DNA from 3 places in the Exiguobacterium abrahamii genome. Region 2 is predicted to be linked to each of the others. Evidence: riboswitches for the same ligand, from Rfam matches in the RefSeq annotation. Region 2 holds a riboswitch; each other region holds the start of a gene.
What was found. Region 2 has a riboswitch for thiamine pyrophosphate ahead of thiD (bifunctional hydroxymethylpyrimidine kinase/phosphomethylpyrimidine kinase). Riboswitches for the same ligand answer to the same signal wherever they lie in the genome.
Positions count from the first base shown of each region.

Region 1: it holds a riboswitch for thiamine pyrophosphate, as region 2 does, so the genes downstream of both, ITJ88_RS06505 (ECF transporter S component) here and thiD (bifunctional hydroxymethylpyrimidine kinase/phosphomethylpyrimidine kinase) in region 2, are expected to answer to the same signal.
Region 3: it holds a riboswitch for thiamine pyrophosphate, as region 2 does, so the genes downstream of both, tenA (thiaminase II) here and thiD (bifunctional hydroxymethylpyrimidine kinase/phosphomethylpyrimidine kinase) in region 2, are expected to answer to the same signal.

Region 1 is NZ_JADOYC010000001.1:1,267,026-1,270,141, forward strand. It holds gene ITJ88_RS06500 (ABC transporter ATP-binding protein) at 1-1,456, opposite strand, end outside; gene ITJ88_RS06505 (ECF transporter S component) at 1,453-2,025, opposite strand; TPP riboswitch at 2,125-2,224, opposite strand; gene ITJ88_RS06510 (50S ribosomal protein L25/general stress protein Ctc) at 2,321-2,998, opposite strand.
Region 2 is NZ_JADOYC010000004.1:101,736-104,851, reverse strand. It holds gene thiM (hydroxyethylthiazole kinase) at 1-515, opposite strand, end outside; gene thiD (bifunctional hydroxymethylpyrimidine kinase/phosphomethylpyrimidine kinase) at 496-1,299, opposite strand; TPP riboswitch at 1,415-1,525, opposite strand; gene ITJ88_RS12545 (murein hydrolase activator EnvC family protein) at 1,589-2,866, opposite strand; gene ITJ88_RS12540 (murein hydrolase activator EnvC family protein) at 3,068-3,116, opposite strand, start outside.
Region 3 is NZ_JADOYC010000002.1:280,048-283,163, reverse strand. It holds gene ITJ88_RS11130 (glycoside hydrolase family 3 protein) at 1-822, shown strand, start outside; gene ITJ88_RS11125 (hypothetical protein) at 852-1,160, opposite strand; gene tenA (thiaminase II) at 1,212-1,907, opposite strand; TPP riboswitch at 1,982-2,088, opposite strand; gene ITJ88_RS11115 (DUF1002 domain-containing protein) at 2,283-3,116, shown strand, end outside.

The sequences.
Region 1 (3,116 bases), on a different contig from region 2:
GACAGCGTTCGAGTAACGGAACGTCAGCGAATAACTCGCTCGGACGCCCGTCAAAAGCAATACGACCTTGCTCCATGACGAGGACACGATCCGCGTATCGGGCGACGAGTTCCATATCGTGTGTTGCCATGACGAGCGTCGTTCCGTTTTGTTGTTCCGTCAACAACTGTTCCATGAGCCGCCGCGTCGTCAATCCATCCTGTCCGAACGTCGGTTCATCGAGCAACAACACATCCTTCGACTGCCCGAGCATCGTCGCGACGCTGAGCCGTCGTTGTTGCCCCGTACTAAGCGCAAGCGGTGACTGCTGTTTGACGGATGCGAGTTCCAGCCGTTCGAGCAACGTCGTGCGCTCGTCACTCGTCGCTTCCCGGTGACTCCAGTCAATTTCCGCTTCGACCGTCAGCTTGAGAAACTGCAGATCCGGTTGTTGGAAGACATAGCCGACGTGCTCATAAAAGCGTCGCCGGGAGTAACGCTGAGCTGAACGTTCCTGGAACCGATATGTTCCTTGATGCGAGAGCAACCGACCGAGTGTTGCAAGCAACGTACTTTTCCCGGAGCCGTTTGCCCCGAGCAGCATCACCCATTCTCCTGTCTGCAGGGAAAATGTCGCATCGGTCAGCGGGTAAGGGGCTTTCGTCGATAATGCAGTGACGTGTAACAAGGCAGTGCCTGCTGTAGCGACTGAGGGAAGCACGTGAAGTCGCGCTGCTTGTGGTCCATCTATGGGTAACGTCTCTAACGTGTACGGATACAAAGAGGGAACAGCAATCCCTTTCGATTGAAGCTCTGTATACGCCTGCGGGAACAAATCCTGCGGATGCGCCGTTGCAGTCACCGATCCGTCCTCAAGTAAGACGATCTGATCGACATATGGCAAACAGACATCGAGTTGGTGTTCGATCAAGACGATCGTTAAATCATGTTCTTTCTGAATCCGAAAGATCAACGCCATCAGCTCGTGTTGCCCGATCGGGTCAATCTGAGCTGTTGGTTCATCGAGTAATAAGATCGTCGGCTCGAGCGCCAGGACCGCAGCGAGCGCGAGGCGTTGTTTCATCCCCCCGGATAGACTCGCGATTGGTGTCGAGAAGGGGAGAGGGAGACCAACAAGTGCGAGTAAGCGTTCAATGCGTTCCTCCATCTCTGCGCGTGGAATCGACCGGTTTTCTAAGCTAAAAGCGATTTCGCGTCCGATCGTTTCCATGCAGAACTGTTCTTCTGGGTTTTGGAACAGCACTCCGACCGAACCGGACCGGGTAACGGTTCCCGTCTGTTCGACTTCAATCGTCTCTGGTGTCAGTCCGGCTAGGGCATGAAGCAGTGTCGTCTTGCCACTCCCGCTTCGTCCGAGCAGAAGGGTCGTCCCGTGCTCGATCGTCAGCGATACATGATCGAGCACCGACTTCATCTGACCGGGGAAGCGGATGCTGAGATCATCGACAGTAATCATGCGACTTCCCGTTTCGTACGTCCTGCCGCAAACCCGTTCAAGACACCGGTCGCAACAAGGCGACGGACGAGAATCGCTGCAAGCAAGCCGCCCAGTAATGCGCCACTAATTAATTGTAAGCCAGTTGTCGCAAGCAACGTCGTCGTCGTGTAGTAACCGAATCCGTTCGCGATCAGACTATAGACGATGCTACCAATCGCGGCTCCAACACCCGATAACATCAATGTCCAGGTGTCATAACGGCGATAACGCGTCATCGCAAAGACGAGTTCCGCACCAAGCCCTTGGCAGACCCCGATCAGTAGAGCCGATAAACCAAAGTGACTACCCGTGAACAGTTCGACGGCTGCCGCGACGATTTCCGCGATGAGGGCGGCACCTGGTTTTTGAATGATTGCCGCGACGAGCGGGCTCGCGATGATCCAGATCCCAAACATCCAGTTGGCACCGACTGGTCCGAAGATTGCCGACATCGGTAACCAGAGTGTTGACCAACCGAGATAGATGACGCCGCAAGCGACGGCGAGCATCATCATGACCATGATTTCTTTCATTTTCCAGTGTTGCATCGTGTTCGTCCTCCTTTAAGTGGGGGAGACACCAAAAAAGACCGCCCTCCGTAAAAAGAGAGCGGTCCTCAGAAAAACTGCGCGCAGCAGGAGTCATTGGATGTGATCGCTCCACTTTCCTACGCTAGTATGAACTAGATCAGGTTCGAAGGGTCCGAAGTGAATCGTCTCAGCCAAATGGGCTCCCCTAGTGGATATGGTAATAGATGATACGCTGTTCACTTTAGGCAATCTTCTGTCTATTGTCAAGACACAAAAAAAACGATACGCCACAAAGGGCGTATCGTTAAACGACTTATTTGTTATCTTCGTTCTCTTCTTTTGCTTCTTCTGAAGACTCTTCCGTAGCTTCCGCTTCGTTGTCTTCACCAGCTTCCGCTTGCGCCTCAGCTTCTGCTTCTTCGATTTCCTCAAGATCCTGCTCGAGTGTAGATTCGACGACAGCTGCGACTTGAATGTCGCCTTCTGTGACGATACGGAAATCTTTTTGTTCCGGAAGATCAGCTACAGAAATCGAATCGCCGATTTCGAGGTTCGTGACGTCGATTTCGACGTTCTCTGGTAATTTATCTGGTGTTGCTGCGACTGTTACTTTAAAGAGTGTCTGTGACAGGAATCCGCCGACTTTAGCGCCAGCTGCTTCACCAACGAGTACGACGTCTGCTTCGACTTCTGTCTCTTCATCCATTTTAACGGCGATGAATTCAACGTGATCGACAGTTGGTGTGAAGACATCCATATCACGACGGTTGATCAAGACGTTAATATTTTTACCGTCGAGTTTCAGTGAAATCAAGACGTTCTCACCGTTTTCTCGAACGATTTTAAGCAATTCTTTTTCTTCAAATGCGATCGGTGTACTTTCCACTTTGTAACCATACACGACACCAAGAGCTTTTCCTTCATGACGTAATTGTTTACGGAGTGAGCGTGGACGTACCTCACGTTTTTCGGCTGTTAATTTAACTGACATGTTCATTTCCCCCTTGAATTTGGTATAGCCCTCAAAAGGTAATGAATGTAGGAGCAGGACAAGTCCTGAACAATTTAAATATGCTAAGACAATCGGTTTCAGACTCTTTTGAATCTGA
Region 2 (3,116 bases):
TCCATTTCGCGCGTTCCATCCGTGATATAGTCGTTCGGACCTGTCACGACGAGGACAGATTTGTGTTTGCGAGCGAATGCACGAATACTTTCTCGATCCATCATTGCATCTCCCGCAGCATCGACTCCCTTAGTTCGCCCATCTTCCCCCAGTAACGTCTTGATTTCAGAAGCATTTCCTTTAATGACCGTACACCCGAGATCGATAAGTTCTTTAGAGAAGGCAGTACGTAATGTCGTTGCCCCTGCTCCAACTGGATCAAGAACGATTGGGACATTCAAACGTTCCGCTTCACGGGATGCAAGTCGTTGAGCTGCTTGCATGTCTGCATCGATCGTACCAATGTTTAAGACAAGTGCTTGCGCGAGTCTAACCATCTCTTCTACTTCGCGAATGTCTTCCGCCATGACGGGTGATGCTCCAACAGCGAGTGTGACGTTCGCGCAGTCGTTGATCGTCACCGTGTTCGTCAGATGGTGAATGAGTGGTTTGTGTTCAAGAATGGTCGTAAACATGTGTATCCCTCCAAAGTGAATGAAAATGATGTGTCGGTCCAATACCTTGTCCGAGGGCAAATCCATGACGAATTGCCTCCGTGACATAGCTCTTTGCCTGTCTTACGCTATCTGTTAAATCTTCTCCAAGCGCCATCCGCGCCGCAATCGCCGCAGATAAGGTACAACCAGTTCCATGAGTATGTTGATTGTCTAACCGTTCCGATGTGAAGCGGTGTTCCACTTCCCCATCAAACAACAAATCCGTCGCAGCTCCCGAGAGATGCCCACCTTTTAGTAATACTGCACCTGTCTGTGTAGCCAATTGATGCATCGCCAATCGCATTTCCTCTAGATTGGTCACTGATCGTCCTGTTAAACGCTCCGCTTCCGGTAAATTCGGTGTGACGAGTGTCGCAAGTGGTAGAAGTTCTGAAATCAATGCTTGTTCAGCCTCCGTCCGCAATAGGGCATGACCACCTTTAGCGACCATGACGGGATCTAATATGATCGGAACTGTCTGTTTGCGGAGATGTGTAGCAATGACACGAATCGTCTGCGCATTCGAGACCATTCCGATTTTGATCGCATCGACACGAATGTCTGAAAAAATCGACGTTAACTGGGCATCTACGATTTCTGGGGATAACTCTTCCACCGCTTGAACACCCAACGTATTTTGCGCCGTGACGGCTGTCAGGACGCTCATTCCATAAACGCCTAAAGCTGAAAATGTTTTTAAATCTGCTTGAATCCCCGCTCCACCACCGGAGTCGGATCCTGCAATCGTCAGTACGTGTTTCATGTTCTTTTCACCTTCCCATCGAGCAATGTAAGGGAGTCGTGACCGACAAAAAAAGCGTCGACCGCTGTAAAAAAGCAGTCGACGCTATACGAAAGCGTTATACACGCATTCCGGTATCCGTTCGGCTCAACTTTCCTACGCTGGTATTATCCAGTTCAGGTAATAGGGTCGAAAACAGATTGGTTTTCCTCTCAGCCGGATTCCTCCAGCTCCCCTAGTTGCTCAAGTATTCGTTTCGCCTTAACTGTAGCATAGAGAAGAAAAAAAAACGAGCCGAAGCCCGTTTTGATTACAGATATGCCAATGGATTGACTGCATTCAGAGGAGAAGAAGCACTGTATTGATAGCCTCCGACATGTAGTTCGAAATGTAAGTGTGGCCCTGTTGAATTCCCTGTACTACCAAGTGTTCCGACTTGCTGACCTTGAGAGACCGTTTGTCCTGCACGAACCGATAATGAACTCATATGTGCGTAGACGGTCGTGTACACTTGTCCATCGAGGAAGTGAGAAATCATGACATGATTACCGTAAGGTCCACCACCTGATGCTGTAATGACCGTTCCAGCTGCTGCAGCGACGATTGGAGACCCGACCGAACCACTGAAATCAACACCGTTGTGGAACGTATAACCGTTCGCGCCGCTTGCTGGTCCGAATCCTTGCGACACTCCACCAGAAGATGGTCGAACGAATTTCCCTCCACTCGAAACAACGGGCGGGGCAACAGAATCAGTAGATTCTGAACTCTTACCTGCTTGTTTTGCTGCTTGAGCATTCGCTTTAGCGGCTTTTTCAGCTGCTGCTTTCTCCGCTGCTGCTTTTTCAGCCGCTGCTTTAGCGGCTGCCTTTGCTGCCGCAATTGCACGTTCTTGCGCTTCGAGAGTCGCTTGAAGTTCTTTTGCGTCTAACAGTTCTGTCGTGAACTTCGTCTTCCCTTTTCGTAATTTCTTCAGCGTAGCACTACGTTCTTTCATTTGAAGCTTTAACGCTTTCTTTTGTTCAATCAATACTTTCTTTTCTTGCATTTGCTCCGCTTTTTTCTCAACGAGCGCTTGTTTTGCTTCTGCTAATTTTTGTTGCGTTGCGATGTAATCCGAAATCATTTTATCGTCTTGCTCAGCGATTTTTTTTCCCGCCATGACACGGCTGAATAAATCACCTAAGTCCTTCGATCCAAAAATGACTTCTTCCCATTTAATCGAGTTTCCATCGTTCTCTTGGAAAACACGCAAACGATCACCGAGTAATTCTTCCTGTTTCTGTAACATTTCTTCGTAACGGACGATGTCTGCCTTTAACTCATCGATTCGAACGTTCAACTGTTCAATTTGTTTATTTTTTTCGGAGACTTGGAAAATCTTTTCGTTGATTGCTGCGTCAATTTGATTGATTTGACGTTGCTCTTTTGAGATTTTAGCTTCTTGTTTTTTGATTGCTTTTTCAAGTTTACGTTGTTCAGCGGCATTCTCAGCCTTTTTTTCTTTAATTGTCGCTGCTGCAATCGGTTGTGTTCCTGTTATAAGTAATGCTCCTAAAACAATGGTAGAAATTAGTTTTTTTAGCATATATCGTTTTCCTCACTTATGTTTTTTCATATTTTATTATAGTATTCAAGTTTCTCTCATATCTGAAATAGATTATAGCACCGTAATCGTTTCAAAAAAATTTCATTTACATTTCAAATGAAAACGGTTTTTTGTAATATATGATTTATTTTTTGAAAATGACAAAAAAAGAACCGTTGCATACGCAACGATTCTTTACGATTAAAGCATCGACATTGGATTAACTGAGTTAGCTGGACCAGTCGCACTA
Region 3 (3,116 bases), on a different contig from region 2:
ATCGCAGCGGTTAAAGACGGTCGTCTTTCAGAGAAACGAATTGATCAATCGGTCGAGCGAATCCTGACCCTGAAGGCAGAACGCGGAATATGGAACGGTACGACTGATTCGACATCACTAGCTGAAAAAATCGCGCAAGCGAACCAAATCGTCGGCAGTCCCGAGCATAAAGCAAAAGAACGCGCGATGACGGAAGCCGCAGTCACACTCGTGAAAAATAATCAGCGGACGTTACCATTCAAGCCGAAAAAGAATGCCAACGTCCTTGTGATCGCTCCTGCGGCGGATCAGACGGACAGCATGAAAAAGACGATCGCTTCCCTACCTAAGAATCGGAACTGGCACGTGACGACAGCGAATTACTCGGCTACTACGCTACCGCTCGACCAAAACCCGATATTACGGGCGCAACTCGATGCAGCAGATTACATCATCGTCGGTTCCAACGTCAACACGAGTGCTAAACTACTACCTAACGCACCAGAACAAGCGATTCCGGCTTCGATCTTCCGCTATGCGAAACAAACGGAGACACCATCCGTCCTGCTCAGTCTCCGTAACCCATACGATGTTGCTGTTCAACCGGACGCACCGGCACATGTCCTCGTCTATGGCTTCAAAGGTGATCCGAACGGTCCAGACTCCGAAGCAGGCAATCTAAAATCAGCGGGACCGAACCTGCCTGCAGGTATCCGCGCGATCTTCGGAACGTTCAAACCGCAAGGCACTTCACCGGTTGATGTGCCGGTCTTTCAGAACGGTGTCTTTACCGACAAACTGCATCTCGAATTCGGTGACGGCTTTAAAAACTGGAAAAAATGAGGACATGATACACAAAAGACCGAAGCTCCTTAAAGGATGCCTCGGTCTTTTAATGATGGATATGCAGATTCGGCTTCTGCTTTCGCACGCTCGTAGACACGATGAAGTGAATAAGTCAACGAAGCGTAGAGGACGACGACCAGGACAGTCGCGATGGAACTCCCCGTTGTAAAACCGAACTGAAGCAACCCCTGAAAATTCTGAATCGTAGCATATGTTCCGTACACCGCCATCAGGATGGGAATGATGTACCCAACAAATCTCACTTTTACTTTTCCAAGCACCTGCTGCACGACATATGCCGCGAGGATCACGAGTGCGATGACGACGATTTCCATTCCAATCCCTACTTTCACTAGATGGTATTCCTAATTCTACCACTTAGTGATTCAAGAAGATACCGCTCGTGCCGGAATCGTTTCGTAAACCGACGTAAACGTCTCTTCCGTCCATCCCATATGCCAAAACAGCAACTCATAATAACAGCTCGTCACGAAATGACGTTTCATCCGCTCGCGTTCCGTCGGGCTTGCTTGCTCCGCCAGCGCATCAAGCCGTGCAATCTGTTCAAAGACGACCTTTTCAAACCATTCCGAGCTGTACGTGTCGATCCATTGCTGATAGATTTTTTCTTCCGGTGTACACGTCAGTAATTGTTGCCCGACTTCATAATACAACCAGTAACATGGCAAGATGGCAGCAATCGTCTCTCCAAGCGTTCCTTCACTCGCATGATGCATGTGCGAGACGTACGCATATGCTGTCGGTGCCGGTTCAAATGCTTCAAGGTCTGCTGCCGTAATACCGAGCGGCTCAAAAAATGATTGATGTAAGCTCAGCTCTGCCTCGTAAGTCGAAGTCGCATGTTCGGCAAGTGTCGCGATCGTCGCAAAGTCGTCTGCTTTTGACGCTGCCTTTGCTTGAATCTTCGCAAAGTGTTTTAAGTAATAGGCATCCTGCATGACGTAATGCCGAAATTTCGAGAGTGGTAACGTCCCCTCTCCGATTCCTTGAACGAATGGGTGCGTAAAACTACTGTCCCAATACGCTTGTGCCGCTTGTTTGATTTCTTGTGTGAATGTCATGATCTCATCCTCCTCGTTTAGTTATGAAACGAAAAAACACCACCCCGAAACACACGGGCATGGCGCAAGAAGAACAAGACTTGACGCCACTTCCCTCCGTAAGTACGAACTTAATCAGGTTCAAAGGGTCCGAACGTCTTCGTTCGTCTCAGTCGGTCTACCGACTCCCCTAGTGGTCATTATTCGATTCAAATTCACTATAGCATGCTGAAAATGGAAGTCAAGTTGTCCTCTTTTCGCTATACTATGGAGTGTCAGAAGACGGATGCCGTCTCCATCTACAGACCGATTCCGAACTTCTTTCGTTCTCGTACACTAACTTTAGTACCTGATACTATAATTCATTCTGTTACTTACAAATTGGAGGATTTCATTATGCATACACCAACAAAAATCATAGCGTCAGCCGTTATCGCTTCTGCTCTATTACTCCCGACAGCCGCATCTGCCGAACAAGTCGTCGATAAGACGATCGTCACACTCGGGGAGTCGCTCGGCGCAAAGGATAAAGCTTGGGTGCTTTCCCGTCTCAATGCACCGGAAGGCATCACTCCGATCATCGCCACTTCTGCTGACGAAGAAAAATATCTCGGGAAAAACATTCCACAGTCGCAAAAAGGTGGCAATATGTATTCGTCGGCTAAGATTGAACTGACGGAAAAAGGTGATGGACTTTCCGTCTCGACGGAGAACATCACATGGGTGACAAAGGATATGTATCTCAACGCTCTCGTCACAGCGGGTGTCAAAGATGCCGATATCACGATCACTTCTCCCTACAAGGTGACCGGGACATCGGCACTGACAGGAATCATGAAAGCGTACGATCAAACTTCCGCTGAGACGGGAATTAAGTTAAGTGACGAACGCAAGGATTTAGCACAGCAAGAATTATCGGTCACATCAGACGTCGGAAAAACGGTCGGCACGGATAAAGTCGCTGACTTAATGAATGAGATCAAGGCTGAGATCGCCAATCAAAAACCGGAAACCAAAGTCGAGATCGAAAACCTGATCGTCCAAGTCATTCAAAACAACAATATCCAGTTGTCTGACGCACAAATGGACCGGTTGACGAATCTATTCAATCAAATGGAGCAAGCGAACATCAACTGGGGACAAATCGAGAGTGGTTTGAAAAATGCGGGGCAAGACATCCATGCCTTCGCAACATCAGAAGAAACGAAAGGGTTTTTCGCTAAATTATTC